Regions from separate parts of the Streptomyces sp. DSM 40868 genome, predicted to be linked through region 1. Evidence: predicted binding sites of a transcription regulator. Region 1 holds the regulator's gene; the other holds the start of a gene.
What was found. Region 1 encodes HrcA, which represses chaperone genes, less so after heat shock. Its sites were predicted from a motif close to TTNGCACTCNGNNNNNCNGAGTGCNAA; they were not measured.

Region 1 (15,390 bases):
CCTAACCTGGTTCGTAGGCTGCCGCCAAAAGGACGCGGCGGATGTGGAGGCCACGGAGATGACCGCTGTGGACGAGCGCAGGATGACTCAGTTCTTCGAGGGTTTCGAGCCCCCGGAGGGCGCCAAAGCCGAGCTTCTTCGGGGGGTACTCGTGATGATGTCCAGCCCTGACATCGTGCACAACTGGATCGTTGCCGATGTTCAGGACCAGATTCCCCGGCGTTGGGCTCGCCTGCAGACTCAGGATGTCGACATCGTCGGCGAGGCCAGTGAGCCTGTGCCGGACCTGGTTGTCCTGCCCAAGGACTCTCTGCCGAGTTCGGGGCGGTTGATGCCGTGCCAACTGATCACGATGGTGCTGGAGGTCGTCTCCAAGTCCAGCGTCCATCAGGACTACGTGGTCAAGCGCTCGATCTACGCGGCGGGCGGAATCCCCACCTACCTGGTCATCGACCCGATCATGGCGCAGTGCGTCCTGCTGACGAAGCCCACGGGTCAAGGGGAGGACGCCGACTACCACGCTCAGGAAATCATCAAGTTCGGCGAGCCGGTCCCGATGGACGATCTCGGGCTGGAACTCGACACCAGCGAGTTCGGAACCCTTCCCGACGTCAGGCCCCACCGCTACCCGTGACGAAGTCGATCAGTTCCTCCACGCGGCCCAGCAGTTCCGGCTCCAGGTCCTTGTAGGAGCCCACCCGTTTCAGGATCGCCTGCCACACCGCGCCGGTGTTCTCCGCCGGCCAGCCCAGTGCCCGGCACACCCCCGTCTTCCAGTCCTGGCCCTTCGGGACCGTCGGCCATGCCTCGATGCCCAGGGAGGACGGCTTCACCGCCTGCCAGATGTCGATGAACGGGTGACCGACGACCAGGGCGTGCTCGCTGGTGACCGACTGGGCGATCCGCCACTCCTTGGTGCCCGGCACCAGATGGTCCACCAGGACGCCCAGGCGGGCGTCGGGGCCCGGGGCGAAGGACTCCACGACGGCCGGCAGGTCGTCCACGCCCTCCAGGTACTCCACGACCACGCCCTCGACGCGCAGGTCGTCGCCCCAGACCTTCTCGACCAGCTCGGCGTCGTGCCGACCCTCCACGTAGATACGGCCGGCGCGGGCCACGCGCGCGCGTGCCTGGGGGACGGCGATCGAGCCGGACGCCGTACGGGTGGGGCGGGCCGGGGCCGAGGCCGGGCGGACCAGGGTGACGACCCTGCCCTCCAGCAGGAAGCCGCGCGGTTCCAGGGGGAAGACACGGTGCTTGCCGAAGCGGTCCTCCAGGGTCACCGTGCCCGCCTCGCAGCGGATCACCGCCCCGCAGAACCCGGTACCGGCCTCCTCCACCACCAGCCCCGGGTCGGCCGGGACCTCCGGCGCCGGTTTCGGTTTCTTCTTCCACGGAGGGGTGAGGTCGGCGGAGTACTGGCGCATTCGGATGACGATAGGAGAAGCCGCGCCGTGACCAGCGCGACACGCCGGGATGCGAAGAGAACCGCCGTTCAGATCACGCCGAACCGTGCCGCCAGCTCGTCCCGTTGACGTCGTACGAACGCCGCGTCCACCGCCGCCCCGTGACCGGGCACGTACACCGCGTCCTCGCCGCCCAGCGCCAGCAGCCGGTCCAGGGCGTCCGGCCAGCGGGCGGGGACCGCGTCCGGGCCGGCCTGGGGCTCGCCGGACTCCTCCACCAGGTCGCCGCAGAAGACGACCTCCGGGGAGCCGGGAACCAGCACCGCGAGGTCGTGGGCGGTGTGGCCCGGGCCCACGTTGGCCAGCAGCGCCTGGCGACCGCCGCCGAGGTCCAGCGTCCACTCGCCGGACACCAGGTGCCGGGGCGTGACCAGCGCGTCCACCGCCTCGTCGGCGTCGGCGACCGGCAGCCCGTTGCGCACCGCGTCCAGCCGCAGCTCCGCCCGCTCGAACGCGAACACCGCGTCCAGGCCGACCGCCCCGTACACCTCCGCCCCGGCGAACACCGCCGCGCCGAAGACATGGTCGAAGTGCGGATGGGTGAGCGCGAGATGGGTCACACGGCCACCCGCCAGCTCCTCGGCCCGCGCCCGCAGCCGGACCCCCTCCGCCAGGCTCGAACCGGCGTCCACGAGCAGCGCCGTCCCCTCGCCCACGACCAGCCCCGCCGTGCAGTCCCAGCCCGGCAGCCGGCACCGCCCCACCCCGGCCGCCAGCCGTTCCCACCCCAGCTCTTCCCAAGTCACGCTCATACCCGCGACGCTAGCGGTACGACCCGGCGGCGCGGCCCGACCTTGCCCAGGGTGTACCCGACGGCCGTACACTGGGCCGGGGAATGCTGGCACTCGCGTGGGAAGAGTGCCAGGCGGACGACCCGACGGGACGAGGGACGACGTGCTGGAGGTGCGCGCGAATGCTGAGTGAACGCAGGCTTCAGGTACTGCGCGCCATCGTCCAGGACTATGTGGGCACCGAGGAGCCGGTCGGTTCCAAGGCGCTCACCGAGCGGCACAACCTCGGCGTCTCCCCGGCCACCGTCCGCAACGACATGGCGGCCCTGGAGGACGAGGGGTACATCGCGCAGCCGCACACCAGCGCGGGGCGCATCCCCACCGACAAGGGCTACCGCCTGTTCGTCGACAAGCTCGCGGGCGTGAAGCCGATGACCGCGCCCGAGCGGCGGGCGATCCAGAACTTCCTGGAGGGCGCCGTCGACCTCGACGACGTCGTGGCACGCACGGTGCGGCTGCTCGCGCAGCTGACCCGGCAGGTCGCCGTCGTGCAGTACCCGTCGCTGACCCGGTCCACGGTCCGGCACGTGGAGCTGCTCTCGCTCGCCCCGGCGCGCGTGATGCTCGTGCTGATCACCGACACCGGCCGGGTCGAGCAGCGTATGGTCGACTGCCCGGCCCCGTTCGGCGAGGCCTCGCTGGCGGATCTGCGGGCCCGGCTGAACAGCAGGGTCGCGGGCCGCCGGTTCACCGATGTGCCGATGCTGGTCGAGGACCTGCCGGACGCCTTCGAGCCGGAGGACCGAGGTACGGTCTCCACGGTGCTCTCCACCCTGCTGGAGACACTCGTGGAGGAGAACGAGGAGCGGCTGATGATCGGCGGTACCGCCAATCTCACCCGCTTCGGGCACGACTTCCCCCTCACGATCAGGCCCGTCCTGGAGGCATTGGAGGAGCAGGTCGTGCTCCTCAAACTCCTCGGCGAGGCGAAAGACCCGGGCGTGACCGTGCGCATCGGCCACGAGAACGCCCACGAGGGACTCAACTCCACGTCCGTCGTGTCGGTCGGTTACGGTTCGGGCGGCGAGGCGGTTGCCAAGCTCGGCGTGGTCGGACCGACCCGCATGGACTACCCGGGAACGATGGGAGCGGTACGCGCAGTGGCACGGTACGTCGGACAGATCCTGGCGGAGTCGTAAGTGGCCACGGACTACTACGCCGTTCTCGGCGTGCGCCGCGACGCGTCGCAGGATGAGATCAAGAAGGCGTTCCGGCGGCTCGCGCGCGAGCTGCACCCGGACGTCAACCCGGATCCGAAGACCCAGGAGCGGTTCAAGGAGATCAACGCCGCTTACGAGGTGCTGTCGGACCCGCAGAAGAAGCAGGTCTACGACCTCGGCGGCGACCCGCTCTCGCAGTCCGGCGGCGCCGGCGCGGGCGGCTTCGGGGCCGGCGGCTTCGGCAACTTCTCCGACATCATGGACGCGTTCTTCGGTACGGCGTCGCAGCGCGGGCCGCGCTCGCGCACCCGGCGCGGCCAGGACGCGATGATCCGGATCGAGGTCGAGCTGGACGAGGCGGCCTTCGGGACGACCAAGGACATCCAGGTCGACACCGCCATCGTCTGCAACACCTGCAACGGCGAGGGCGCGGCCCCCGGCACGTCCGCGCAGACGTGTGACATGTGCCGCGGCCGGGGCGAGGTCTCGCAGGTCACCCGGTCCTTCCTGGGCCAGGTCATGACCTCCCGGCCGTGCCCGCAGTGCCAGGGCTTCGGCACGGTCGTGCCGACCCCGTGCCCGGAGTGCGCCGGCGACGGCCGCGTGCGCTCCCGCCGCACGCTCACCGTGAAGATCCCGGCCGGTGTCGACAACGGCACCCGGATCCAGCTCGCGGGCGAGGGCGAGGTCGGCCCCGGCGGCGGCCCGGCCGGCGATCTGTACGTGGAGATCCACGAACTGCCGCACCCGACCTTCCAGCGGCGCGGCGACGACCTGCACTGCACGGTCACCATCCCGATGACGGCCGCGGCGCTCGGCACCAAGGTCCCGCTGGAGACCCTGGACGGCATGGAGGAGGTCGACATCCGGCCCGGCACCCAGTCCGGCCAGTCGATCCCGCTGCACGACCGCGGTGTCACGCATCTGCGCGGCGGCGGCCGGGGCGACCTGATCGTGCACGTCGAGGTGCAGACCCCGACCAAGCTGGACCCCGAGCAGGAACGCCTGCTGCGCGAACTGGCCAAGCTCCGCGGCGAGGAACGGCCCCAGGGCCAGTTCCAGCCGGGACAGCAGGGCCTGTTCTCGCGGCTGAAGGACGCGTTCAACGGCCGCTGAACCATGGGGGCGCCTCCGGGGTGTGCCGGGGGCGTCTCAGGGGCGTTCCGGGGGATGCCCCGATTCCGGCCGGTCGGACGGACGTGACACCATGCGGTCATGTCCTCCGCGCTGACCGATCTCTTTCCCCTCCCGATCGTGCAGGCACCCATGGCGGGCGGGGTCTCCGTCCCGCAGCTCGCCGCCGCCGTCTGCGAGGCCGGCGGCCTCGGGTTCCTCGCCGCCGGGTACAAGACCGCCGACGGGATGTACCAGGAGATCAAGCGACTGCGCGGGCTCACGAGCCGCCCGTTCGGCGTCAACGTGTTCATGCCGCAGCCCGAGCTCGCGGAGTCCGGCGCCGTCGAGGTCTACGCCCACCAGCTGGCCGGCGAGGCCGCCTGGTACGAGACCGAGCTGGGCGACCCGGACAGCGGCCGGGACGACGGCTACGACGCCAAGCTGGCCGTCCTGCTCGACGACCCGGTCCCGGTGGTCTCCTTCCACTTCGGCGTGCCGGACCGCGAGGTCATCGCGCGGCTGCGCCGGGCGGGGACGCTCACCCTGGTCACCGCCACCACCGCGGAGGAGGCCCGCGCGATCGAGGCGGCCGGGGCGGACGCGGTGATCGCGCAGGGCGCGGAGGCCGGCGGCCACTTGGGCACCCACCGCGACTCGCCCGAGGACGACGGCGCGGGCATCGGGCTGCTGTCGCTTCTCGCGCAGGTCCGCGAGGCGGTGGACATCCCGGTCGTCGCCGCCGGCGGCATCATGCGCGGCGGCCAGATCGCCGCCGTCCTCGCGGCCGGCGCCGACGCGGCCCAGCTCGGCACCGCCTTCCTCGCCACCGACGAGTCCGGCGCGCCAGACCCGCACAAACGGGCGCTGACCGACCCCCTCTTCACGCGCACCCGGCTGACCCGCGCCTTCAGCGGCCGCCCGGCCCGCTCCCTGGTCAACCGCTTCCTGCGCGAACACGGTCCGTACGCGCCCGCCGCCTACCCGGACGTCCACCACCTCACCTCGCCGCTGCGCAAGGCCGCCGCGAAGGCCGGTGACGCGCAGGGCATGGCGCTGTGGGCGGGACAGGGCCACCGGATGGCCCGGGAGCTGCCGGCCGGACGGCTGGTGGAGGTGCTGGCGGCGGAACTCGCCGAGGCCCGGACAGCGTTGTCGGACGCATCCTGTAAGGACGAATCCCGTAAGGGGGGTGAGGGCGCGTGACCGCCCCCGTCTTCGTCGTGGAGCACTTCGAGCCGGACGGCGACCGGTACGTCCTGGAGGGCGCCGAGGGCCGCCACGCCGTCTCCGTGAAGCGGCTGCGGCCCGGCGAGGAGGTCGTCCTCACCGACGGCGCCGGGCGCTACGCGGTGGGCGAGGTGACCGGCACCGAGGGCAAGGACCGTCTGATCGTCCGCATGGACCCGGTGACCGAGGAACCGGCGCCGAACCCGCGGATCACCGTCGTCCAGGCCCTGCCCAAGGGCGACCGGGGGGAGGTCGCCGTCGAGACCATGACCGAGGTCGGCGTCGACGCGGTCGTGCCCTGGCAGGCGTCCCGCTGCATCACCCAGTGGAAGGGCGACCGCGGGCTGAAGGCCCTCGGCAAGTGGCGGGCCACCGCCCGCGAGGCCGGCAAGCAGTCCCGCCGGGTCCGCTTCCCCGAGGTCGCGGACGCGGCGACGACCAAGCAGGTGGCCGCGCTGCTCGCCCGCGCCGACTTCGCCGCAGTGCTCCACGAGAGCGGCACGGAGCGTCTGGCCACCGCCCAGCTGCCCACCGAGGGCGAGATCGTGCTGGTCGTCGGACCGGAGGGGGGCGTCTCCCCGGAGGAGCTGGCGCTCTTCGCCGAGGCCGGTGCCGCGCCGTACGTCCTCGGCCCGACCGTCCTGCGCACCTCCACCGCCGGCACCGCCGCCGCGGCCCTGCTGCTGGGCCGCACCGGCCGCTGGTCCTAGACCACCGCTCGGAGACACCGTGGAACTCGCCCAAGTCCGGCTCCTGGTCAGTGACTTCGCCGCCTGCTACCGCTTCTACGCCGATGTCCTCGGCCTCAAGCCGCAGTCCGGCGCCACCGGGGGACCGTACGAGAAGTTCAGCCCGCACACCGGCTCCGCCGGGATCGCCCTCCAGGACCGCTCGATGATGGCCGGGGTCCTGGCCGAGCTGGGCGACACCGCCACCGGGCACCGCTCCCTGGTCGTGCTGCGCGTCGACGACCTCGATGCCTACTGCGCGGGGATCACCGCCCGGGGCGCGACCCTGCTGCACGGCCCGGCGCCCATGACCGACCGCATGCGCGTGGCCCATCTGAAGGACCCGGAGGGCAACTTGGTGGAACTCCAGGAGTGGCTGCTGCTGCGCGGCTGACCGCGAGTGACCGGAAACCGGGGGCGGGCCGGGCCCGTCGCTGCGTAGAGTGACGGGGTGACTCAGGGCGCTTCGACGGGAAACACGCACGGCTCCGGCTACCTCCGGTTCCCCCATCTGCACGGCGACTTGGTGACCTTCGTCGCCGAGGACGACGTATGGCTCGCCCCGCTGGACGGCGGCCGGGCCTGGCGGGTCAGCGCCGACAACATGCCGGTGACCCATCCCCGCCTGTCACCGGACGGACGGCACCTCGCCTGGACCTCCACCCGGGACGGCGCCCCCGAGGTGCATGTCGCCCCGGTCGACGGCGGGCCCGCCGAGCGGCTGACGTACTGGGGCAACTCCCGTACGGAGGTGCGCGGCTGGACCCCGGACGGACGGGTGCTCGCGCTGGGCGCGCACGGCCGCCACAGCTTCCGGCACACCTGGGCGCACGCCGTCCCGCTGGACGGCGGCCCGGCCGAGACCCTGCCCTACGGCCCGGTCGGAAGCGTCGCCCTCGGCCCGGCCACCGTGCTGCTGTCCGCGCCGATGGGCCGGGAGGCCGCCTACTGGAAGCGCTACCGGGGCGGCACGGCGGGCAAGCTGTGGATCGACCGGGCCGCCCAAGGCGCGGAAGGCGCCGGGGAGTTCGTCCGGCTGCACGAGGACCTCGACGGGAACATCGAGTGCCCGGTGTGGGTCGGCGACCGCATCGCGTTCCTCTCCGACCACGAGGGCACCGGCGCGCTCTACTCCTCCCTCGAGGACGGCTCCGACCTGCGCCGGCACACCCCCCTCGGGGGCTTCTACGCCCGGCACGCGGCCGGTGACGGCACCCGGGTCGTCTACAGCTCGGCCGGTGAACTGTGGCTGCTGGACGACCTGGAGGGCGCCGAGCCGCGCCGGCTGGAGATCCGGCTCGGCGGGCCCCGCGTGGACCTCAGGCCGTACCCGGTCAACGCCTCCCGCTGGTTCGGCGAGGCGTCCCCCGACCACACCGCGCGCGGCAGCGCCGTCTGCGTGCGCGGCGGCGTCCACTGGGTCACCCACCGCTCCGGCCCCGCCCGCGCCCTGGCCGCCACCCCCGGCGTCCGCGCCCGGATGCCGCGCGCCTTCCGCGCCGACGGCGAGGAATGGGTGGTGTGGGTGACGGACGCCGAGGGCGAGGACGCCCTGGAGTTCGCCCCGGCGACCGGCACCGTGCCCGGCGCCCCGCCGCGCCGGCTCGCCGCCGGACAGCTCGGCCGGGTCCTGGAACTGGCCATGGCGCCCGACGGCAGCCGGGCCGCCGTCGCCGCGCACGACGGCCGGCTGCTGCTGGTCGAGCGCGAGACCGGCGAGGTCCGCGAGGTCGACCGCAGCGACGACGGCGAGGTCTCCGGCCTCGCCTTCTCCCCGGACTCCGCCTGGCTGGCCTGGTCCCACCCCGGCCCGCGCCCGCTGTCCCAGCTGCGCATCGCCCACACCACCGACCTGTCGGTCACCGAGGCGACCCCGCTGCGCTTCCAGGACTACGCGCCCGCCTTCACCCTCGACGGCAAACACCTGGCGTTCCTCTCCAACCGCGCCTTCGACCCGGTCTACGACGAACACGTCTTCGACCTCGCCTTCGTGGTGGGCGCCCGGCCGCACCTGATCACGCTGGCCGCCACCACGCCCTCGCCGTTCGGCCCGCAGCGCCACGGCCGCCCCTTCGAGACCCCCGACAAGGACGAGACCCCCGACAGCGAGGGCACCCCGGCCACCCGCATCGACCTCGAAGGGCTCGCCGACCGGATAGTCCCCTTCCCGGTGGAGGCCGGCCGCTACTCCACGCTGCGCGCCGCCAAGGACGGCGTCCTCTGGCTGCGCCACCCCGTGCGGGGCGTCCTCGGCACCGCCCGCGCCCACCCCGAGGACCCCGACCCGCACACCGAGCTGGAGCGCTACGACCTCGCCCAGCGCCGCCTGGAGCACCTCTCCGCCGACGCCGACCACTTCGAGGTCAGCGGCGACGGCAAACGCCTGCTGCTGTGGAGCGACGGCCGGCTGCGGGTCGTGCCCAGCGACCGCCGTACCGGCAGCGACGACGACGGCGACACCAGCGTCACCGTGGACCTCGCCCGGGTCCGGGGGACCGTCGACCCGGCCGCCGAGTGGCGGCAGATGTACGACGAGACGGGCCGCCTCATGCGCGACCACTTCTGGCGCCCCGACCTCGGCGGCGCCGACTGGGCCGGCATCCTCGACCGCTACCGCCCGCTGCTGGCCCGCCTCGCCACCCACAGCGACCTGGTGGACCTGCTGTGGGAGGTGCACGGCGAACTCGGCACCTCGCACGCCTACGTCACCCCGCGCGGCGGCTCCGGACGCGCCCGGCACGGTCTGCTCGGTGCCGACATCTCCCGGCACGAGGACGGCAGCTGGCGCATCGACCGGATCCTGCCGGCGGAGACCTCCGACCCGGACGCCCGCTCCCCGCTCGCCGCGCCCGGCGTCGCGGTGCGCCCCGGGGACGCCGTCATCGCGGTGGCCGGGCACCCGGTCGACCCGGTGACGGGCCCGGGCCCGCTGCTGGCCGGCACGGCGGGCCACCCGGTGGAGCTGACCGTCTCCCCGGCCGGCGGGGGCGAACCCCGGCACACCGTCGTCGTCCCCATCGCCGACGAGGAACCCCTGCGCTACCACGCCTGGGTCGCCGACCGCCGCGCCCACGTCCACGCGGCCTCCGGCGGCCGCCTCGGCTACCTCCACGTCCCCGACATGCAGGCGCCGGGCTGGGCCCAGATCCACCGCGACCTGCGCGTGGAGGTCGCCCGCGAGGGACTCGTGGTCGACGTCCGGGAGAACCGGGGCGGCCACACCTCCCAGCTGGTGGTGGAGAAGCTGGCCCGCCGGATCATCGGCTGGGACCTGGCGCGCGGCATGCGCCCCACCAGCTACCCGCTCGACGCGCCGCGCGGCCCGGTCGTGGCCGTCGCCAACGAGTTCTCCGGCTCGGACGGCGACATCGTCAACGCGGCGATCAAGGCCCTCGGCATCGGCCCGGTAGTCGGCACCCGCACCTGGGGCGGGGTCATCGGCATCGACAGCCGCTACCGCCTGGTCGACGGCACCCTGGTCACCCAGCCGAAGTACGCGATCTGGCTGGAGGGGATGGGCTGGGACGTGGAGAACCACGGGGTGGACCCGGACGTGGAGGTCGTCCAGCGGCCCCAGGACTGGGCATCCGGCACGGACGCCCAACTGGACGCGGCGATCGCGCTCGCGCTGGAGGCGCTGGAGACGAACCCCGCGAAGACGCCTCCGGGGCTCCCGGACTGAGCGGTGCCGACCCGCCCCCGACGGGCTACCATGCCAACCCTGTTGATCACCCCTGAAAGCGAGCGCAGCGCATGGCCGGCGAACCGCAGAACGACTGCCTGTTCTGCCGAATCGTCGCGGGCGAGATCCCGGCGACGATCGTCCGAGAGACAGAAACGACCGTGGCCTTCCGGGACATAAACCCCCAGGCTCCCACCCACGTCCTGGTCATCCCCAAGGCCCACTACGAGAACGCCGCCGAGCTGGCCGCGGGCGCCCCGCGGATCGCGGCCGATGTGCTCGCCGAGACCAAGGCCGTGGCCGACGCGGAGGGGCTCGACAGCTACCGCCTCGTCTTCAACACCGGCTCCGGCGCCGGCCAGACCGTCTGGCACGCCCACGCGCACGTCCTCGGCGGCCGCGGCCTCCAGTGGCCCCCGGGATGAGCGCCCGTGTCCGTACGTGAACTGGTGGTCCTCGGTACCGCCAGCCAGGTCCCGACCCGGCACCGCAACCACAACGGCTACCTGCTGAGGTGGGACGGCGAGGGCATCCTCTTCGACCCCGGCGAGGGCACACAGCGGCAGATGCTGCGCGCCGGGGTCGCCGCCCACGACCTGAACCGCATCTGCGTCACGCATTTCCACGGCGACCACTCCCTGGGCCTGGCCGGGGTCATCCAGCGGATCAACCTGGACCGGGTGCCGCACGAGATCACCGCGCACTACCCGCGCTCGGGCCGGCGCTTCTTCGAGCGCCTGCGCTACGCGACCGCCTACCGCGAGACCGTGGCCCTCACTGAGGCCCCGGTCGCCGCCGACGGCCTTCTCGCGGTCACCCGGTCGTACACCCTGGAGGCGCGCCGGCTCTCGCACCCCGTGGAGTCCTACGGCTACCGGCTCGTCGAGCCCGACGGCCGCCGCATGCTGCCCGACCGGCTCGCCGCGCACGGCATCCAGGGCCCGGACGTGGGCCGGCTCCAGCGGGAGGGGCGGCTCGGGGACGTGGCCCTGGAGGACGTCAGCGAGGTACGGCGCGGACAGCGGTTCGCGTTCGTCATGGACACCCGGCTCTGCGACGGCGTGCACGCGCTCGCGGAGGACTGCGACCTGCTCGTCATCGAGTCCACGTTCCTGGACGAGGACGCGGACCTCGCCGTCGAGCACGGGCACCTGACGGCCGGGCAGGCCGCCGCCGTGGCCCGGGACGCCGGGGTACGGCACCTGGTGCTGACCCACTTCAGCCAGCGCTACACCGAGCCCGAGGAGTTCGAGCGGCAGGCGCGGGCGGCCGGGTTCACGGGTGAGCTGACCGTGGCCCACGACCTGCTGCGGGTACCGCTTCCGAAACGGCGGTAAAACACCCGTACGATGCTTTGATGCCTCTCCCGAAAGCAGAACTGCACCTCCATATCGAAGGCACCCTGGAGCCGGAGCTGGCGTTCGAGCTGGCCGCCCGCAACGGCGTGCGCCTGCCGTACGCGGACACCGACGCCCTCCGCGAGGCCTACCGCTTCGCGGACCTCCAGTCCTTCCTGAACCTGTACTACGAGCTGATGGCCGTCCTGCGCACCGAGGACGACTTCGCCGACCTGGCCGACGCCTACCTGGCCCGGGCCGCCGCGCAGGGTGTGCGGCACGCGGAGATCTTCTTCGACCCGCAGGCCCATGTGGCCCGGGGCGTGCCCCTGGGCACGGTCGTGGAGGGGCTGTGGCGGGCGCTCGGGGAGAGCGAGGCGAACCACGGCGTCTCCACCAGGCTGATCATGTGCTTCCTGCGGGACGAGTCCGCCGAGTCGGCCCTGCTCACGCTGGAGGCCGCGCGGCCGTACCTGGACCGGATCACCGGGGTCGGCCTGGACTCCGCTGAGGTCGGGCACCCCCCGGCGAAGTTCCGCGAGGTGTACGAGGCCGCCGCCGCACTCGGGCTGCGCCGGGTCGCGCACGCCGGTGAGGAGGGGCCGCCGGAGTACATCACGGAGGCGCTGGACGTGCTGGGCGTGGAGCGCGTCGACCACGGTCTGCGCTGCGTGGAGGACCCGGCGCTGGTGGAGCGGCTGGTCCGGGAGCGGATCCCGCTCACCCTGTGCCCGCTGTCCAACGTGCGCCTGCGCACCGTCGACACCCTCGCCGACCACCCCCTGCCCGCCATGCTCGACGCCGGGCTGCTGTGCACGGTCAACTCCGACGACCCGGCGTACTTCGGCGGGTACGCGGGCGACAACTTCGCGGCCGTGCACGAGAGCCTGGGCCTGACCCGGGAGCGGCTGCGCGAGCTGGCCCGCAACTCCTTCCTCGCCTCCTTCCTGGAGGACGACGAGGAGCGCCGGGCCCGCTACCTCGCCGAGGTGGAGGCATACGAGTTCGGGGACCACGTGTCGTAGGGCTGCGCGCTGCTGCCGTGGCCGGGGTGTGTGATCCCGGCCACGGTGTCGTTTGCGGGCGGTGTCCCGGGGTAGAACCGTCTAGCCTGCGTTCTCATATATAGACGTGATTCATGAGGAGAGATGGTGGGGGCCTCCCTGTGACCCGTGACCTGACCATCGCCGAGGTGCGGCTGACGCCGATCCTGGTCGCCGACCCGCCGCTGCTCAACACCCAGGGCGTGCACCAGCCGTACACCCCCCGGCTGATCGTGGAGATCGTCACCGCCGACGGTGTCACCGGGCTCGGCGAGACCTACGGCGACACCAAGTACCTGGAGCTGGCCCGGCCGCTGGCCGAACGGCTCACCGGGCGCTCGGTCATGGACGTGAACGGCCTGTTCGGGATCGACCTGGCCGTGGACGCCTCCCGGGTCGAGGGCGGCACGGACGCGGGCGGGCTGCGCGGGGTGCAGACCGCCGACAAACTGCGGCTGTCGGTGCTGTCCGCCTTCGAGGTCGCCTGCCTCGACGCCCAGGGCCGGGCGCTCGGCCTGCCCGTGCACGCGCTGCTCGGCGGGAAGGTCCGCGACGCCGTCGAGTACAGCGCCTACCTCTTCTACAAGTGGGACGCGCACCCGGCGGGCGTCCGCGCCGAGCCCGACGAGTGGGGCGCCGCGCTCGACCCGGCCGGCGTGGTCGAACAGGCCCGCCTGTTCCAGCGGCGGCACGGCTTCGGCTCGTTCAAGCTCAAGGGCGGGGTCTTCCCGCCCGAGCAGGAGATCGCCGCCGTCCGCGCCCTCGCCGACGCCTTCCCCGGCCACCCGCTGCGGCTCGACCCCAACGGCGCCTGGTCGGTCGCCACCTCCCTGAACGTCGCGAAGGAGCTGGGTGACGTCCTGGAGTACCTGGAGGACCCGACGCTGGGCACGCCCGCCATGGCCGAGGTGGCCGCCGGCACCGACGTGCCGCTGGCCACCAACATGTGCGTGACCACCTTCGGCGAGATCAAGGAGGCGTTCACCAAGGACGCCGTCCAGGTCGTCCTGTCCGACCACCACTACTGGGGCGGGCTGCGCAACACCCAGCGGCTCGCCGCGATCTGCGCCGCCTTCGGGGTCGGCGTCTCCATGCACTCCAACACCCACCTCGGCATCAGCCTCGCCGCGATGACCCAGGTGGCGGCCACGGTCCCCGGCCTGCACCACGCCTGCGACTCCCACTACCCCTGGCAGTCCGAGGACGTCCTCACCGAGCGGATCGCCTTCCGGGCCGGCCGGGTCGCCGTGTCCGACGCGCCCGGCCTCGGCGTCGAACTGGACCGGGACGAACTGGCCCGGCTGCACCGGCGCTGGGCCGACGACGACGGCGCCCTGCGCGACCGCGACGACGCGGCGGCCATGCGCGTCGCCGACCCCGCCTGGCACACCCCGGTGATGCCCCGCTGGTGAACCGGCGCCGGCCCGCCGGTGGGCGGACCCCTGGCGTTCCGGTACGTGTGCTGGTGCACACTGGCCGAAACCGCACCACGCCAGGGAGCGCACCGTGACGTCGTCGCACACCCTCGCCCGAGAGGAACCGGAACACCTCACCCAGGCAGCGCGCCGCCAGGTCCAGGTCGATCCGCTCGCCGCGCTGCGCGCCCCCGGCGACCCGCCCTGGGACGTCTACCTCACCGGCACGGTCTTCCTCGACATCATCTTCACCGGCCTGGACTCGGCGCCGGTGCGCGGCACCGAGTCCTGGGCCCGGGGCATGGGCTCCAGTCCCGGCGGGGTCGCCAACATGGCCGCCGCCCTGGCCCGGCTCGGCCTGCGTACCGCCCTGGCCGCCGCGTTCGGCGACGACCACTACGGCGAGTACTGCTGGGACGCCCTGGAACGGGGCGAGGGCATCGACCTCTCGGCCTCGCGGACCGTGCCCGGCTGGCACTCCCCGGTCACCGTCTCCATGGCCTACGAGGGCGAGCGGACCATGGTCTCCCACGGCCACGAGCCGCCGCCCGAGGCCGTCTTCGGCCCGGACGGGGGCCCCGCCCGGCCGCCCCGCGCGCGGGCCGCCGTGGCCTCCCTCACCCCGGGCCGCGGCGCCCCGTGGATCGCCGAGGCCGCCCGCGCGGGCACCCGGATCTTCGCCGACGTCGGCTGGGACGAGACGGGCGCGTGGGACCTGGCCGGCCTGCCCGACCTGGAGCACTGCGAGGCGTTCCTGCCCAACGCGGAGGAGGCGCGCCGCTACACCGGCGCCGACTGCCCCCGGGCCGCCGCGCACGCGCTGACCGAGTGCGTGCCGGTGGCCGTGGTGACCCTCGGCGAGGAGGGCGCCTACGCGGTGGACCGGCGCACCGGGGAGGCCGCCGAGGTCCCCGCGATCGCCGTGGAGGCGCTGGACCCGACCGGGGCCGGGGACGTGTTCGTCGCCGGGTTCGTGACCGGCTCCCTGGCCGGCTGGCCGCTGGCCGACCGGCTGGCCTTCGCCGGGCTCACGGCCGCGCTGTCGGTGCAGGAGTTCGGCGGCTCGCTGTCCGCGCCCGGCTGGTCGGAGATCGGGGCGTGGTGGCGCAAGGTGCAGTCCCTGCCCGGACAGGACCCGATGGCCCTGGAGCGGTACGCCTTCCTGGAGGACCTCGTCCCCAGGCGGCTGGACCGGCCCTGGCCGCTGCGCCGGGCCGTGCCCACCATCGGGTTCGGCCGCTCGGCCTGAGCCGGTGCCACGCCGGGACGGTACGGCGGGCCGGAAAAACGGTCGTAGGAAAAGCCCTACGGCGTTGTCATCCCCCCGTCGTACCCTGGACAGTGCGAGGCCGCCGTCAGCCGTGCGGCCGTGACGAGGAGGAAGCGCAGGCCTTCAGCGCCGGCCCATGACAGAGACACCGACAG
Region 2 (15,390 bases), 2.1 Mb from region 1:
CGCCGTACGACGCCCCGCTCCCGGAGCTGCCCGAGCCGGACCCGGAGCTGGTGACGCGGGCCGTGCACCGGTGGCGGTTCGAAGCGGTGGCGGACGACTGACGCCAGGGGGCGCGTGGAGCTGTTGAGGCTCCTGTGACTGGAGTTGCGGAGGCACCCCCTTCCTGCGCTATGATCATCACACAGCGAACGGCCGGAACACCGGCCCGGAGCCAGTGCGTTGGTGGTCCAAGGAAAGACGCCCCGCTTCCTGCGGGGAGATGCAGGTGCAAGGCCTGCCCGGCGCTCCACTCGACACCCCGCCCCCGGGACACCGGAGGCGGGGTGTTCGCGTTGTGCCCGAGGTGCACGGAGAGCGAAAGTTTCGGACGTTTTTCGGACTCGTTTCCGAAACTTTCGAAGCGTTATACGGTGCACGGTTCTTCGTCGTACGCTTCCGCGCCGCTACGATCACTGCTATGAAGCCTCCGAAGCCCGCAGCAGCACAGACGGCGACGCTCGCCGAGATCGCCCGGGAGGCCGGGGTCTCCGCCCCGACTGTTTCGAAGGTCCTCAACGGCCGTGCCGACGTCGCCCCGGCGACGCGCACCCGGGTCGAGGAGCTGCTGCGCGCCTACGGCTACCGGCGCCGGCGTGCCGAGGCGTCCCGCTCGCCGCTGCTCGACCTCGTCTTCCACGAACTGGAGAGCGCCTGGGCGCTGGAGGTCATCCGGGGCGTGGAGAATGTGGCCAGGGACGCCGGGCTGAGCGTGGTGCTGTCCGAGTCGGCCGGCCGGCTCACCCCCGGCCGCACCTGGGCCGACCAGGTCGCCGCCCGCCGCCCGCACGGCGTGGTGCTGGTGCTCTCGGACCTCGACGAGTCCCAGCGGGCCCTGCTGACCAGCCGTTCCGTCCCGTTCGTGGTGATGGACCCGGCCGGCGACCCGGGCCCGGACGTGCCCTCCATCGGCGCCACCAACTGGCAGGGCGGGCTCGCCGCCACCCGGCACCTGGTGGAACTCGGCCACACCCGGATCGGCGCCATCAGCGGCCCGTCCCGCATGATGGGCAGCCGTGCCCGGATGGACGGCTACCGGGCGGCGCTGGAGACGGCCGGACTGCCCGTGGACCCCTCCCTGGTGCTGACCGGCGACTTCCACCACGACGCCGGATACCGCCTGGGACTGCAGCTGCTGCGCCGCCCGGACCGGCCCACCGCCGTCTTCGCGGGCAACGACCTCCAGGCCCTCGGCCTGTACGAGGCCGCCCGCGAACTCGGGCTGCGCATACCGGACGACCTCAGCGTGGTCGGCTTCGACGATCTGCCGGTGGCCCGCTGGGTGGGCCCGCCGCTGACCACCGTGCGGCAGCCGCTGACCGAGATGGCCGAGGCCGCGGCGCGGCTGGTGCTCGAGCTGGGGCGGGCCGAGGACGAGCGGGCGACGACCCGGGTCGAGCTGGCCACGAGCCTGGTGGTGCGCTCCAGCACCGCCGCTCCCGCGCCGGCCGCCGGATGAGAATTCCACAAGAAAACCGGCTTACGCCGAAAGCGCTAACATCCCGTTCATCATTCGGACTTATGTTCCTGTCGTGACGCGACACGAGGAGCAGGGCGACGCGGGCAGACGGACGGGCCGGCGGTCCGGGGCACTGAGGATCGCCGGCCTGACCCTGGCGGGCACCCTGGTGCTGGCCGTGGCGGCGGCGGGCTGGGCGTACTGGCATCTGAACCACAACATCACCAGCGTCGACATCGACAGCGCGCTCGGCGACGACCGGCCCGCCCGCGCGATGCTCACCCCGGCCCCGACCGCCCCCGCGGACGCCTCCCCGGTGCCCACCGGCTCGCTGAACATCCTGGTCCTCGGCTCGGACTCGCGCAGCGGCGCGGCCAACCGGGAACTGGGCGGCGGGGACAGCGAGGGCGCCCGGTCCGACACGGCGATGGTCGTGCACCTCGACGCGGGCCGGACGACGGCCACCGTGGTCAGCATCCCGCGCGACACGCTCGTCACCCGCCCGTCCTGCCCGCTCGACTCGGGCCGCACCTCGGCACCGGCGTACGGCGTGATGTTCAACAGCGCCTATGCGGTGGGCGGTCCGGTGTGCGCGGTGAAGACCGTGGAGACCCTCACCGGCGTCCGCATGGACCACTACCTCGAGATCGACTTCTCCGGCTTCGCCCGGCTGGTCGACGCGCTCGGCGGGGTGGACGTCACCACCGGCCAGGACATCGACGACGACCAGAGCCACCTGCACCTCACGGCCGGCACCCACCACCTCGACGGCACCCGGGCCCTGGCCCTCGCCCGCACCCGGCACGGCATAGGCGACGGCAGCGACCTGGGCCGCATAGGGCTTCAGCAGACGCTGGTGAAGGCCCTGCTGGAGCAGGTCTCCGACGCCGGACTGCTGACCGACCCGGCCCGGCTGTACCGGGTCGCCGACGCCGCCACCGCCGGCCTGACCACCGACACCGGACTGGACTCCCTGGGCGAGCTGATGAGTCTCGGCCGGAGCCTGGAGGGCCTGACCGCCGACCGGGTGACGACGGTGACGATGCCGGTCGTCACGGCCCCCTCCGACCCCAACCGGGTGATCCCCGAGGAACCCCGGGCGAGCGAACTCTGGGCGTCCCTGCGCTGAGATTCCGGGGGATTCGGGGCTTTCGCGGCGGCGGACAAAAATTTCCCCGGATTTTTTCGGGGCGCGTGTCGATCCGGGCGTCTCCCGTTCGACGTACAGGTGAGCGGCGGGGAACGGCCCCGCCGCCCGACCGAGGGAGACACCATGCCCCGCTACCTGTCGCTCGTGCGCATCGACGAGTCCACCGCGCCCGCCGGGGGCCCCAGCCCGGAGCTGATGCGGCGGATGGGCGAGCTGATCGAGGAGATGACCAAGGCCGGCGTCCTGCTCGACACCTCCGGGCTCACCCCGGCCGCGCAGGCCGTCCGGGTGGCCTGGGACGGCGAGCGGACCTCCGTGACCGACGGGCCGTTCGCCGAGTCCAAGGAGGTCGTCGGCGGCTACGCGTTCATGCAGTGCAAGGACCGCGCCGAGGCCCTGGAATGGACCCGGCGCTTCCTGAGCATCCACGGCCCGGAGTGGAACCTCGCCTGCGAGCTGCGGGAGATCGTCGAGTACTGAGTACTGAGTCGAGTACTGAGTACTGAGCCATTTGGCCGAAGATCACACACGGTGTTGCATGTGGGCTGTGGAACCACAGCCCACGGCAGACCGGCCGACCCCCGCCCAGGCCATCGAGACCGTTTTCCGGCTTCAGGCGCCGCGAGTGATCGCCGGCGTCACGCGGATCGTGCGGGACGTCGGGATCGCCGAGGAACTGGCGCAGGACGCGCTGGTCGCCGCGCTGGAGCAGTGGCCCCGGGACGGGGTGCCCGACAACCCCGGCGCCTGGCTGACGGCCACCGCCCGGCGCCGCGCCGTCGACCTGGTCCGGCGCCGCGAGGTCTACGCCCGCAAACTTGCCGAGATCGGCCGGGACCTGGAGACCACCGCGCCGCCCGAGGAGACCGCCGACCCCGACGGCATCGACGACGACCTGCTCCGGCTGGTCTTCACCGCCTGCCACCCGGTGCTGCCCCCGCAGGCCCGCACCGCGCTCACGCTGCGCCTGCTCGGCGGACTGACCACGGCCGAGATCGCCCGCGCCTTCCTGGTGCCGGAGCCGACGGTCGCCCAGCGGATCGTGCGCGCCAAACGCACCCTGGCGGCGAAGAACGTCGCCTTCGAGGTGCCGTACGGGCCCGACCGCGAGGCCCGCCTCGGCTCCGTCCTGGACGTCGTCTACCTGATCTTCAACGAGGGGTACGCGGCCACCGCCGGCGACGACTGGCTGCGCCCCGGCCTGTGCGAGGACGCCCTGCGGCTGGCCCGGGTGCTGTCCGGGCTGATGCCCGGGGAGCCCGAGGTGCACGGTCTGACCGCGCTGCTGGAGTTCCAGGCGTCCCGCACCCCCGCCCGCACCGCCCCCGACGGCACTCCGGTGCTGTTGAAGGACCAGGACCGGAGCCGCTGGAACCGCATGCTCATCGCGCGCGGGACGCACGCCCTGGAGCGCGCCGGAGCCACCGCGGCGGGACCGCCGGGACCGTACGCCCTCCAGGCGGCCATCGCCGCCTGCCACGCGCGCGCGTACACCTACGAGGAGACCGACTGGCGGGCCATCGCCACCCTCTACGGCCTGCTGGCCGCCCGCGCGCCCTCCCCGGTGGTCGAGCTGAACCGCGCGGTCGCCGTGTCGATGGCCGAAGGCCCGCAGCGGGGGCTGGAGCTGGTGGACGCCCTGGCCGCCGGGCCCGCACTGCGCGACTACCACCTGCTGCCCAGCGTCCGCGGCGACCTGCTGTCCCGGCTCGGACGCGCCGCCGAGGCCCGCGAGGAGTTCCTCCGGGCGGCGGAGCTGACCCGCAACGAACGGGAACGCGCGCTGCTGCTGCGCCGGGCCGATCAGGCCAGCGGCTGACCGATCAGCATCGTCGGCGCCCCCGCCACCCGGGTGAGGAAGACGGTGGCCGCGTTCGGCCCCTGCGGCCGTACCTTGCGGCGCAGCTCCTCCGGCTCGACGGCCGAGCCGCGCTTCTTCACGGTCAGCGTGCCGACCCCGCGCTCGCGCAGCAGGGCCTTGAGCCGCTTGACGTTGAAGGGCAACTGGTCGGTGATCTCGTAGCCGGTGGCGTACGGCGTGGGCCGGAGCTCGTCGGCGGTGACGTAGGCGATGGTCGCGTCCAGCAGTCCGCCGCCGACCTCCTCGGCCACCTCCGCGACCAGGTGCGCGCGGATGACCGCGCCGTCCGGCTCGTACAGGTACCGCCCCACCGGCCGCACCGCCGGGTCGGGCAGCCCCCGGCCGAGCAGCGTGCGCGGTCCCGGCAGCAGGGTGGCCCGTACGGCGCCCGGCGCCCCGGTGCCGAACCACAGCACGGCCTCCTTCACGTCCCCGCCGTCCGAGATCCACTCGGCCTCGGCCTCGGGCGGAACGATGTCGTGCGGGATGCCGGGGGCGATCTTCAGCGCCGCGCGGGGCGCCCGGCGGGCCGTCTCCACCGCCCAGGACAGCGGCGGCGAGTACGCCTCCGGGTCGAACACCCGGCCGCGCCCGCCGCGCCGGGCCGGGTCCACGAACACCGCGTCGTACCCGGCGGTCTCCACCTCCGTCACATCGGCCTCGCGCACCTCGATCAGCTCCGTCAGGCCCAGCGCCTCGGCGTTGGCGCGGGCCGCCGCCGCGGTCAGCGGGTCGCGGTCCACGGCCAGCACCCGGATCCCGGCCCGCGCCAGCGCGATGGCGTCCCCGCCGATGCCGCAGCACAGGTCGGCCACCGAGGTCACGCCCAGCTCTGTCAGCCGCCGCGCCCGGTACGCCGCCACGCTCGACCGGGTGGACTGCTCGACCCCGTTCGGGGTGAAGAACATCCGGCCGGCGTCCTCGGCCCCGAACTTCGCCACCGCCCGCTGCCGCAGCCGGGCCTGGCCCAGCGCGGCCGAGACCAGTTCGGCGGGGTGGTCGCGGCGCAGCCGGGTGGCCACCGCCAGTTCCCGCGCGGGCTCGGTGTCGCGCACCTCGTCGAGGAGGGCGCGGCCTTCGGGGGTGAGGAGCAGAGCGAGGTCGTTCACCGGCTCATTGTGGGCCAGTCGGTGGATGGTGCGCCCGCGGCGGCGGTGTCGGCCCGGGGCGCGGGCCGGGGCCTGGGAGGATCCGGCACCATGCGAGCAGTAGTACAAAATGACAAAAGTCGGGCATGGATCGCGAAGGCGGATGGCAGAAGCCGGGCGCGGGCCGCGAAGACGGCCGCGGCCACCACCGCCCTCGCACTGGCCGCCCTCCTGACCGGCTGCGCCGGCGACCCCGCCCCGGCCCCGGCCCAGGGCGGCCCCGCCCGCCCCCTGGACCCCCGCGCCCGCCAGGCCGCCGAACACGCCCGGCTGGCCGCCGCCGCCCGGCGCTGGGGACTGGAGCGGGCCCCGCTCACCCCTCCGGCCCCGCCCGCCGAGAAACCCCGGATCACCCCCCGGGACGGCTTCGAGGTGGACGGCCAGGAGGAGGAGAACCTTCCCCCGGTCTTCACCACCGTCCCCACCCGGCAGAAGGTCGTCTTCCTCACCATCGACGACGGCGCCGAGAAGGACCCGGCCTTCCTGCGCATGATGAGCGAGCTGAAGGTGCCGTACACCGCGTTCCTCAGCAACTACGTCATCGAGGACGACTACGGCTACTTCCGCCGGATGCAGGCCCAGGGCGTCACCCTGAACAACCACACCCTCACCCACCCCTACCTGCCCGGCCTGTCCTACGAGGAGCAGCGCGACGAGATCTGCGGCATGCAGACCGTCATGAAGAAGCAGTTCGGCAAGGCGCCCACCGTCTTCCGGCCGCCGTACGGCAACTACAACGGCGACACCCTGCGCGCCGCCAAGGAGTGCGGCATCAAGTACGCCCCGATCTGGGACGAGGAGGTCTTCGTCGACCACTGGGAGTACCGCGACTGGGACCGCCGGCTGCACCCCGGCGACATCGTCCTCACCCACTTCCGCGGCCGGGACGACTGGAACGGCACGATGGTGGACGACATGCGGCGCTTCCTGGACAAGGTCACCCGCGAGGGCTACGCCGTCGCCCGCCTGGAGGACTACCTGTGAGGCGCCTGCGGGGCCCCGCCGCGGTCCTCGCCTCGGCCCTGCTCCTGACGGGCTGCGCCCAGTCCGTCGACCCCATCGAACGCCTCGGCAAGAAGGCCGCCGAAGGGGTGCGCCCGCACGCCACCGCCCCCGGCCGGGACTACCGGCACTGGGGGCTGCCCCGCCCGCTCGCCCGCCCCCCGGCCCACCCGGCCCGCCCGCTGTCCCGCTCCCCGGCCCGGCCGCTCGCCGGACACCCGGCGGCCCCCGCCCCGCCCCCGGTGATCGACCACGTCCCCACCCGCGACCCGGTCGTCTTCCTCACCTACGACGACGGCGCCGAACGCGACCCCCGCTTCGTCGACATGGTCCGCGAACTGCGCCTGCCGGTCACCCTGTTCCTCACCGACTCCATCGCCGCCCCCGGCTACCGCCACTTCGCCCGCCTGCGCGCGCTCGGCGCCGGCATCGGGAACCACACCCTCGACCACCGGGCCCCGGCCGGGCTGCCGTACGCCGGCCAGCGCGCCGAGATCTGCGGCCAGCAGGACCGCCTCCGCGCCCGCCTGGGCGTCCGCCCCCGCCTGTTCCGCCCGCCGTACGGCTCCTACGACCCCGCCACCCTGCGCGCCGCGGCCGACTGCGGCATCTCCGCGGTCGTACTGTGGCGCACCGCCCTCACCCCGGCCGGCCTCACCCGCCGCCTCGCCCCCGGCGACATCGTCCTCGTGGACCCCGACGAGTCGACGGAGCTGCCCCTGCGCGAGCGCACGGCACGGGTCCTCAGGGCGGCCCAGGAACGGGGGCTGACCGTGGCCCGCCTGGAGGACTACCTCTAGGCCCTGTCGCCGGGAGGGCCGGCTCCTCGGGCCCGCCGGTCAACGCCAGGACGGCCGATTCACCGCCGACGCGCCGCACGGCATTGGCACTCCGCTTGACCGAGTGCTAACCCCGGTCATAGTCTCGGGTCTGGCACTCCGCAGGTGAGAGTGCCAACAAACGCGACGGGCAGGTCCGGCACCCGCGACGACGGATCGACCTGGTCGCCACCTCAGACAGTTAACCCCGTGAGATCTCCGAAGGGGGAGGTCGGATCGTGACGACCGCCAGCTCCAAGGTTGCCATCAAGCCGCTCGAGGACCGCATCGTGGTCCAGCCGCTGGACGCCGAGCAGACCACGGCCTCTGGCCTGGTCATCCCGGACACCGCGAAGGAGAAGCCCCAGGAGGGCGCCGTCCTCGCCGTGGGCCCGGGCCGGTTCGAGAACGGCGAGCGCCTTCCGCTCGACGTCAAGGTCGGCGACGTCGTCCTCTACAGCAAGTACGGCGGCACCGAGGTGAAGTACAACGGCGACGAGTACCTCGTCCTCTCGGCTCGCGACGTGCTCGCGATCATCGAGAAGTAATCACCTCAAGCGACTCTCTGCTTGAAGCTGCGCCCCTGGCCCCCGCGAATCGATAAGAAGCCGGGCGCCCGGGGCGCGGCGTTTTTCACCCACAGATTTCCGAGAGGGCTCCCGCTGCCATGGCGAAGATCCTGAAGTTCGACGAGGACGCCCGTCGCGCCCTTGAGCGCGGCGTCAACAAGCTTGCCGACACGGTCAAGGTGACGATCGGCCCCCGCGGCCGCAACGTCGTCATCGACAAGAAGTTCGGCGCCCCGACCATCACCAACGACGGTGTCACGATCGCCCGCGAGGTCGAGATCGAGGACCCGTACGAGAACCTCGGCGCCCAGCTGGTGAAGGAGGTGGCGACCAAGACCAACGACATCGCTGGTGACGGCACCACCACCGCCACCGTGCTCGCCCAGGCGCTGGTCCGCGAGGGCCTGAAGAACGTCGCCGCCGGTGCCTCCCCGGCCGCCCTGAAGAAGGGCATCGACGCCGCCGTCAAGGCCGTCTCCGAGGACCTGCTCGCCACCGCGCGCCCGATCGACGAGAAGTCCGACATCGCCGCCGTCGCCGCGCTGTCCGCCCAGGACCAGCAGGTCGGCGAGCTGATCGCCGAGGCGATGGACAAGGTCGGCAAGGACGGTGTCATCACCGTCGAGGAGTCCAACACCTTCGGTCTGGAGCTGGACTTCACCGAGGGCATGGCCTTCGACAAGGGCTACCTGTCGCCGTACTTCGTGACGGACCAGGAGCGCATGGAGGCCGTCCTGGAGGACCCGTACATCCTCATCAACCAGGGCAAGATCTCCGCCATCGCGGACCTCCTGCCGCTGCTGGAGAAGGTCATCCAGGCCGGCTCCTCCAAGCCGCTGCTGATCATCGCCGAGGACGTCGAGGGCGAGGCCCTGTCGACCCTGGTCGTCAACAAGATCCGCGGCACCTTCAACGCCGTCGCGGTGAAGGCCCCCGGCTTCGGCGACCGCCGCAAGGCGATGCTCCAGGACATGGCCGTCCTCACCGGCGCCACCGTCATCTCCGAGGAGGTCGGTCTCAAGATCGACCAGGTCGGCCTCGACGTGCTCGGCTCCGCCCGCCGCGTCACCGTCACCAAGGACGACACCACGATCGTCGACGGCGCCGGCAAGTCCGAGGACGTGCAGGGCCGCGTCGCCCAGATCAAGGCCGAGATCGAGAACACCGACTCCGACTGGGACCGCGAGAAGCTCCAGGAGCGCCTCGCGAAGCTGGCCGGCGGCGTGTGCGTGATCAAGGTCGGCGCCGCCACCGAGGTGGAGCTGAAGGAGAAGAAGCACCGTCTGGAGGACGCCATCTCCGCGACCCGCGCCGCGGTCGAGGAGGGCATCGTCTCCGGTGGTGGCTCCGCTCTGGTCCACGCCTCCAAGGTCCTCGAGGGCAACCTCGACAAGACCGGCGACGAGGCCACCGGTGTCGCCGTGGTCCGCAACGCCGTGGTCGAGCCGCTGCGCTGGATCGGCGAGAACGCCGGCCAGGAGGGCTACGTCATCGTGTCCAAGGTCAAGGACCTGGACAAGGGCCAGGGCTACAACGCCGCCACCGGCGAGTACGGCGACCTGATCAAGGCCGGCGTCATCGACCCGGTCAAGGTCACCCGCTCCGCCCTGGAGAACGCCGCCTCCATCGCCTCCCTGCTGCTCACGACCGAGACCCTGGTCGTCGAGAAGAAGGAAGAGGAAGAGCCGGCCGCCGCGGGCCACAGCCACGGCCACGCCCACTGAGGCCGCAACCCGTGAGTGAAGGCCCGGTACCCGCCGAGGGTGCCGGGCCTTCGCCCTGTCCGCCTACCGCTCCAGCTCGTCCAGCGCCCCCAGCTGCTGCATCAGGCCCAGCTGGTCGTGCTGCCACCACAGCTCGGTGATCTTTCCGGTGGGGCCGAACCGGAACAGGGTCATCCCGGTCATGGCGACCTGCCGGCCGGTGGGTGTGATCCCCAGGAAGTCGCCCCGGTGCGTGCCGCGCCAGGACCAGCGGGCGCAGGCCCGGTCGCCCTCGGCGAGCACGTCCTCGACCGTGAACGCGAAGTCGAAGGCGCCGCGCCACATCCGGAACTCGGCGCGCGCGTTGTCCAGCCCGATGGTGTCCTGCGGATTCATCGGATCCCGGCTGTGGACGTCCTCGTCCAGCAGGTCGTTCAGCGGCGGCAGCTCGCCCGCCGTGCCCAGTGCCCGGAAGAACCGGCGCACGGCACGCTCCGCCGGCCGCTCGTCCCGTACGACGTCCAGACCGGTGAACGTCGGCCGCTCCTCGCACAGCTCGGCCAGCTCCCGGACGATCCGCTCCGCCTCCGGGAGGCCGGTGTCCCGCCGCGCCTCCTCGTACGAGGGGTACTCCACGACCTCCACCACGTGCGACGCGTCCGAGCGGTCCCGGCCCACCACCGCGTGCGTCGCCGTCCGTCTGCCGTGGGTCCGCTGGAGCCACTCGTCCATCAGCCGGTTCATCTCGTCCAGCCGGCTCGTCCTGCACTCGATGAGCTGTACGAAGGTCATGACGCCGCCTCCGGCCCCCCTGGCCCGGTAACCGTCCCGCCCATTTTCCCACCGGGACGGCGGCGCCACCCGCGCGCCGGTCAGCCCGTCACCGCGGCCCGTACTTGCGCCCCGTACGGGAGCTGATCCCGCCCAGCAGCCCGCGCGGCGTGACCTTCACCAGCCCCATCAGCGCCTTGTACCGGGGATCCGGGATGGACACCGTCCTGCCCCGGGCCAGGTCGGCCAGGGCCGCCGCCACCAGCTTGTCGGCGTCCAGCCACAGCCAGCCGGGGATGTTGTCCGTGCCCATCCCGGCCCGCTGGTGGAACTCGGTGCGCACGAACCCCGGACACAGCGCCATCAGCCGGACCCCGCTGCCCGCCAGGTCCCGCGCCGCGCCCTGGGTGAACTGCACGACCCAAGCCTTCGACGCGCCGTAGGTGCCGCGCGGCACGAAGGCGGCCACCGAGGCGACGTTCACCACCCCGCCCCGGCCGCGCTCGCGCATCGCCCCGGCCGCCGCCGAGGTCAGCCGCAGCACCGCCTCGCAGTGCACCTTCAGCATCCGCAGCTCGTCCGCCATCGAGACGTCCAGATAGCGGCCCTTGTTGCCGAAGCCGGCGTTGTTGATCAGCAGGTCGACCGGGTTCTTCCGGTCGCCGAGCCGGGCGGCCACCGCCTCGATGCCCTCGTCCAGGGAGAGATCGGCGGGCAGCACCTCCACCTCGACGCCGTGCCGGTCGTGCAGTTCCGTCGCCTGCTCGCGCAGCCGCCCGGTGTCCCGGGCCACCAGCACCAGGTCCTGCCCGTCCGCCGCCAGCCGCCGCGCGAACGCGGCACCGATCCCCGCGGTCGATCCCGTAATCAGAGCCGTTGTCATGGCCCAAGCGTAGTGACCCGGACCGACAGCCTCCGCTGACCGCGCGAGGCCGTCCCGCGCCGGCCGACGGCCGGTCAGGCCTGCTGCCCCGCCACGTACTTCCGGGCCTGCGCCAGGGTCTCCGAGTGCAGCGCCTCGCCCGCCGCGAGCAGCCGGGGCAGCAGCTCGCGCTCGGTGGTGACCGCGCGGAACTGCATCGCCGCCGTCACCCCGTGGTCCGGCCGGTACAGGATCTCCACCGGGTCGCCCGAGCGGATCTCACCCGGCTCGATCACCCGGAGGTAGGCACCCGTCGCGGCCTTCCGGGTGAACCTCTTGACCCAGCCGCGTTCGCCCATGTGGCCCTGGAACGTGGCGCACGGGATGCGGCCCGCGGTCACCTCCAGCACCACCTGCGGGCCGATCCGCCAGCGCTCGCCGATCAGCGCCCCGGAGACGTCCAGACCGTCCGTCGTCAGGTTCTCGCCGAAGCAGCCGTTGGCCAGGGGCCGGCCCAGTTCCCGTTCCCACGCGTCGAGGTCCTCGCGGGCGTACGCGTACACCGCCTGGTCGTCCCCGCCGTGATGGCGCGTGTCGCACACCGCGTCCCCGGCCAGCCCACTCGCGCCGACCCCCTTCGGACCGGGCGCCGCCACCCGCACCGGCCCCTCGGCGGGCTGCTTGTCGATGCCGGTCACACCGTCCGGCTGGCTCGTGTAGGGCACCGGCCGCGGACGGCCCACATTGACGGAAAGAAGCTTCATCCCAGCACGCTAAGCGATCGAGGCCCAAAGCGGCGACGCGTTATCGGGCGCACCGCCCAAAGGCTGCCTTATGCTCGAAAGGTGATCGAGGCTCGTCATCTCCGCGTCCTGCGCGCCGTCGCCACCACCGGCTCCTTCTCGGCGGCCGGGCGCGAACTGGGCTGCACCCAGCCCGCCGTCAGCCAGCAGATGAAGGCCCTGGAGGCATCGGTCGGCACCCCGCTGCTGGTCCGCAACGGACGCGAGATGCGCCTCACCCAGGCCGGCGAGGCCCTCGTCCGGCACGCCTCCGGGATCCTCGCCGGGCTCACCGCTGCCGAGGAGGAGGTCGCCGCCATCGCCGGGCTGCGCGCGGGCCGGGTCCGGCTGGTCTCCTTCCCCAGCGGCAGCTCCACGCTGGTCCCGACGGCCCTGGCCGCCCTGCGCGCCGCCCACCCCGGCACCCGGGTCTCGCTGGAGGAGGCCGAGCCGCCGAAGTCCGTGACCCTGCTGCGGGAGGGCGACTGCGACCTCGCCCTGGCCTTCCGCTACGAGGGCGCCGCGGTCGCCGAGGACTGGGACGACCTCGTGGTACGCCCCCTGCTGACGGACCGCCTGGTCGCCCTGGTGCCCGAACGGCACCGGCTCGCGCGCGCGGAGAGTGTCGCCATCGGCGAGCTGGCCCAGGAACCGTGGATCGCGGGCTGCCCGCGCTGCCGCGGCCAGCTGGTCGAGGTGTGCGAGGGGGCCGGGTTCACCCCGCGCATCGACTTCGCCACCGACGACTATCCCGCCGTGGTCGGGCTGGTCGGCGCGAGTCTCGGGGTCGCCGTGCTGCCCCGGCTGGCCGTGGAGTCGGTACGGCCGCGAGGCGTGCGCGCGGTGCGGCTGGAACCGGCGGTACGACGCGAGATCGTCGCCCTGACCCTGCCCGACCTGGCCCAGGTGCCGGCCGTGGCGGCGACGCTGGAGCAACTGGCCCGGGCGGCCGGGCGGATGTAGCGGCGGCCGGGCGCGTACGGCGGTCTGGGCGCGCGGAGGGGCACGGCGCCGTCGGCACGGGCGCGCGCCCCTGCGCGGGACGGGGGGACGCACCCGGTCGGCGAACCCTGCCTAAAGAAACGTTCCTTCAGTGATCCTGAGCGGTGTCCCCGCTGGTGGTGGAGGCCGTCACCAGCCGGTTGCGCGCCCGCCCCATCAACTCCTCGCGCTCGTCCTCGGTCAGGCCGCCCCAGACGCCGTACGGCTCGCGCACCGCCAGCGCGTGCGCCGCGCACTCCGCGCGGACCGGGCACCTCATGCAGACCTCTTTGGCCGAGTTCTCGCGAGCGCTCCGAGCCGCCCCGCGCTCGCCCTCCGGGTGGAAGAAGAGCGAGCTGTCCACGCCGCGGCAGGCAGCCAGCAGCTGCCAGTCCCACAGGTCCGCGTTCGGTCCGGGAAGGCGGGAGAAATCTGCCATTACGTGACCCCTTGTCGCCGATCTGGGCGGGTACGGTGCCAACGACCGTACATCTCCGGTCTAAGGAGATGAAAATATGACTCATTGCGAATCTAGCCCCGGACACTGCGAAACGGGAAGAAAAGGGGCCAAATGGGTCATAGGTTGTGATGAAAAGTTGAGAGTCCGACGAGCATGTCTGCACCGTGTCCGTCCCCTCACATAGAGTGCCGAAGACGGCACGCGGGCCCGTAACTCTTTCGAGTGACCGTCGTTGAGAGTGCGGAGGCGGTTGAAAGAACAAGCGCTCGGGCAGGCGTCCGAGACGGTCGACCGCACAGGTGACGATTCCGTACCAGCCTGGAGGCTCAAGGTGACGCGCATCAGCTGCGGAGGGCGGTCATGACATCCGTCCTCGTCTGCGACGACTCCCCGCTTGCCCGAGAAGCGCTCCGCCGCGCGGTCGCGACCGTGCCCGGTGTCGAGCGTGTGACGACGGCGGCCAACGGCGAGGAAGTCCTCCGCCGCTGGGGCGCCGACCGCTCCGACCTCATCCTGATGGACGTGCGCATGCCCGGTCTGGGCGGTGTCGAGACCGTGCGCCGGCTGCTCTCCGCCGACCCGGGCGCGCGCATCATCATGCTCACCGTTGCCGAGGACCTGGACGGCGTGGCCCTCGCGGTCGCCGCCGGCGCCCGTGGCTACCTGCACAAGGACGCCTCGCGCGCGGAGCTGCGGGCCACCGTGACCCAGGCGCTCGCCGACCCGACCTGGCGGCTCGCCCCGCGCCGGCTGCGCTCGGCGGAGATGGGCGCGGCGCCCACGCTCACCGCGCGCGAGATCCAGGTCCTGGAAGGCATGAGCCACGGCCGCTCCAACGCCGAGATCGGCCGCGAGCTGTTCCTCTCCGAGGACACGGTCAAGACGCACGCCCGCCGGCTGTTCAAGAAACTGGGCGCCTCCGACCGCGCCCACGCGGTGGCCCTCGGGTTCCGCTGGGGCCTGGTCCGCTGACCCGCCGGGGCCGGCGCTCCGGGTGACGGGCCGGGGCCGACGCCCGGGTGGCGGGCCGGGGCCCGGCCACCCCGGCCGGGGCGGCGGCCCGGGCTGCCCGTCCGTCGTGCGGGTCGCGGGTATGCGCGGCCGGGGCGTCCGAGCGGGTCGCGCCCTGCGGGGCTCCGGTCGGGTCAGGCCCGGACCCGCATGGTCCTGTTTCGGCGCCCGGCCAGCCGGCCTGCCGTCGCCGCACCGGTGGCGGCCGTGTCCGAGTTCACGCCGGTGCACGACCCCGCCGTACGGATCGCCGCCGTACGTGCCGTCGTTCACCCCGGCGGGCGGGCGCGCGTTCCGGCGCGCGGCGCCCAAAGGTGGTGCTCCGGCGCAGGTGGGCGCCCCCGGTGCGGGGTGTGCGGCCGATCGGCGTACGCTCTGCCGGGCCCACGGAAGGGCGCGCGCAAGGCGGCCCGCCGGACGCGCGATGCTCGTTTCGGCGCGGATGCCGCATCCTTGAGATGTGGAGTCTCTCGGGGACGAGTCGGTCGAGCGGAAGGGGAGGGCGCAGGGGATGAGTGCCGGCGCACCTGCTCATAACGCTTCGGTGCACAACCACGAGCACGATGCGACGGACCGCGCGGCCACAGGGCACCATGGACCGATGCGCGACGACGAGGCGGGCACGGCCCCTGGGGCGATCGGTGCGCTCGTGCACCGTGCCGTCGACGGGGACGCGCAGGCCACGCACGACCTGCTGGCCCGGGTGCATCCGCTGGCGCTGCGCTACTGCCGTACGCGGCTGTCCCGGCTCCCCGGCGACGCCCGTCACTTCGTGGA

Region 2: the regulator HrcA is predicted to act here: its motif matches at 7,540-7,566, upstream of groES (co-chaperone GroES).

The regions. Positions count from the first base shown of each region.
Region 1 is NZ_CP050504.1:3,177,065-3,192,454, reverse strand. Features, by position in the region: gene HB370_RS14380 (Uma2 family endonuclease) at 59-634, shown strand; gene HB370_RS14375 (DUF3097 domain-containing protein) at 612-1,427, opposite strand; gene HB370_RS14370 (MBL fold metallo-hydrolase) at 1,496-2,218, opposite strand; gene hrcA (heat-inducible transcriptional repressor HrcA) at 2,380-3,396, shown strand; gene dnaJ (molecular chaperone DnaJ) at 3,397-4,533, shown strand; gene HB370_RS14355 (nitronate monooxygenase) at 4,633-5,736, shown strand; gene HB370_RS14350 (16S rRNA (uracil(1498)-N(3))-methyltransferase) at 5,733-6,470, shown strand; gene HB370_RS14345 (VOC family protein) at 6,490-6,882, shown strand; gene HB370_RS14340 (S41 family peptidase) at 7,012-10,170, shown strand; gene HB370_RS14335 (histidine triad nucleotide-binding protein) at 10,242-10,595, shown strand; gene HB370_RS14330 (ribonuclease Z) at 10,602-11,507, shown strand; gene HB370_RS14325 (adenosine deaminase) at 11,528-12,532, shown strand; gene HB370_RS14320 (glucarate dehydratase family protein) at 12,646-13,962, shown strand; gene HB370_RS14315 (PfkB family carbohydrate kinase) at 14,057-15,214, shown strand; gene HB370_RS14310 (PhoH family protein) at 15,372-15,390, shown strand, end outside.
Region 2 is NZ_CP050504.1:5,300,293-5,315,682, forward strand. Features, by position in the region: gene HB370_RS24340 (hypothetical protein) at 1-101, shown strand, start outside; gene HB370_RS24345 (LacI family DNA-binding transcriptional regulator) at 458-1,495, shown strand; gene HB370_RS24350 (LCP family protein) at 1,569-2,624, shown strand; gene HB370_RS24355 (YciI family protein) at 2,769-3,125, shown strand; gene HB370_RS24360 (RNA polymerase sigma factor) at 3,184-4,464, shown strand; gene HB370_RS24365 (methyltransferase domain-containing protein) at 4,449-5,615, opposite strand; gene HB370_RS24370 (polysaccharide deacetylase family protein) at 5,706-6,638, shown strand; gene HB370_RS24375 (polysaccharide deacetylase family protein) at 6,635-7,456, shown strand; gene groES (co-chaperone GroES) at 7,714-8,022, shown strand; gene groL (chaperonin GroEL) at 8,142-9,767, shown strand; gene HB370_RS24390 (ester cyclase) at 9,831-10,538, opposite strand; gene HB370_RS24395 (SDR family oxidoreductase) at 10,627-11,400, opposite strand; gene HB370_RS24400 (MOSC domain-containing protein) at 11,475-12,143, opposite strand; gene HB370_RS24405 (LysR family transcriptional regulator) at 12,225-13,124, shown strand; gene HB370_RS24410 (WhiB family transcriptional regulator) at 13,252-13,581, opposite strand; gene HB370_RS24415 (response regulator transcription factor) at 13,963-14,574, shown strand; gene HB370_RS24420 (sigma-70 family RNA polymerase sigma factor) at 15,215-15,390, shown strand, end outside.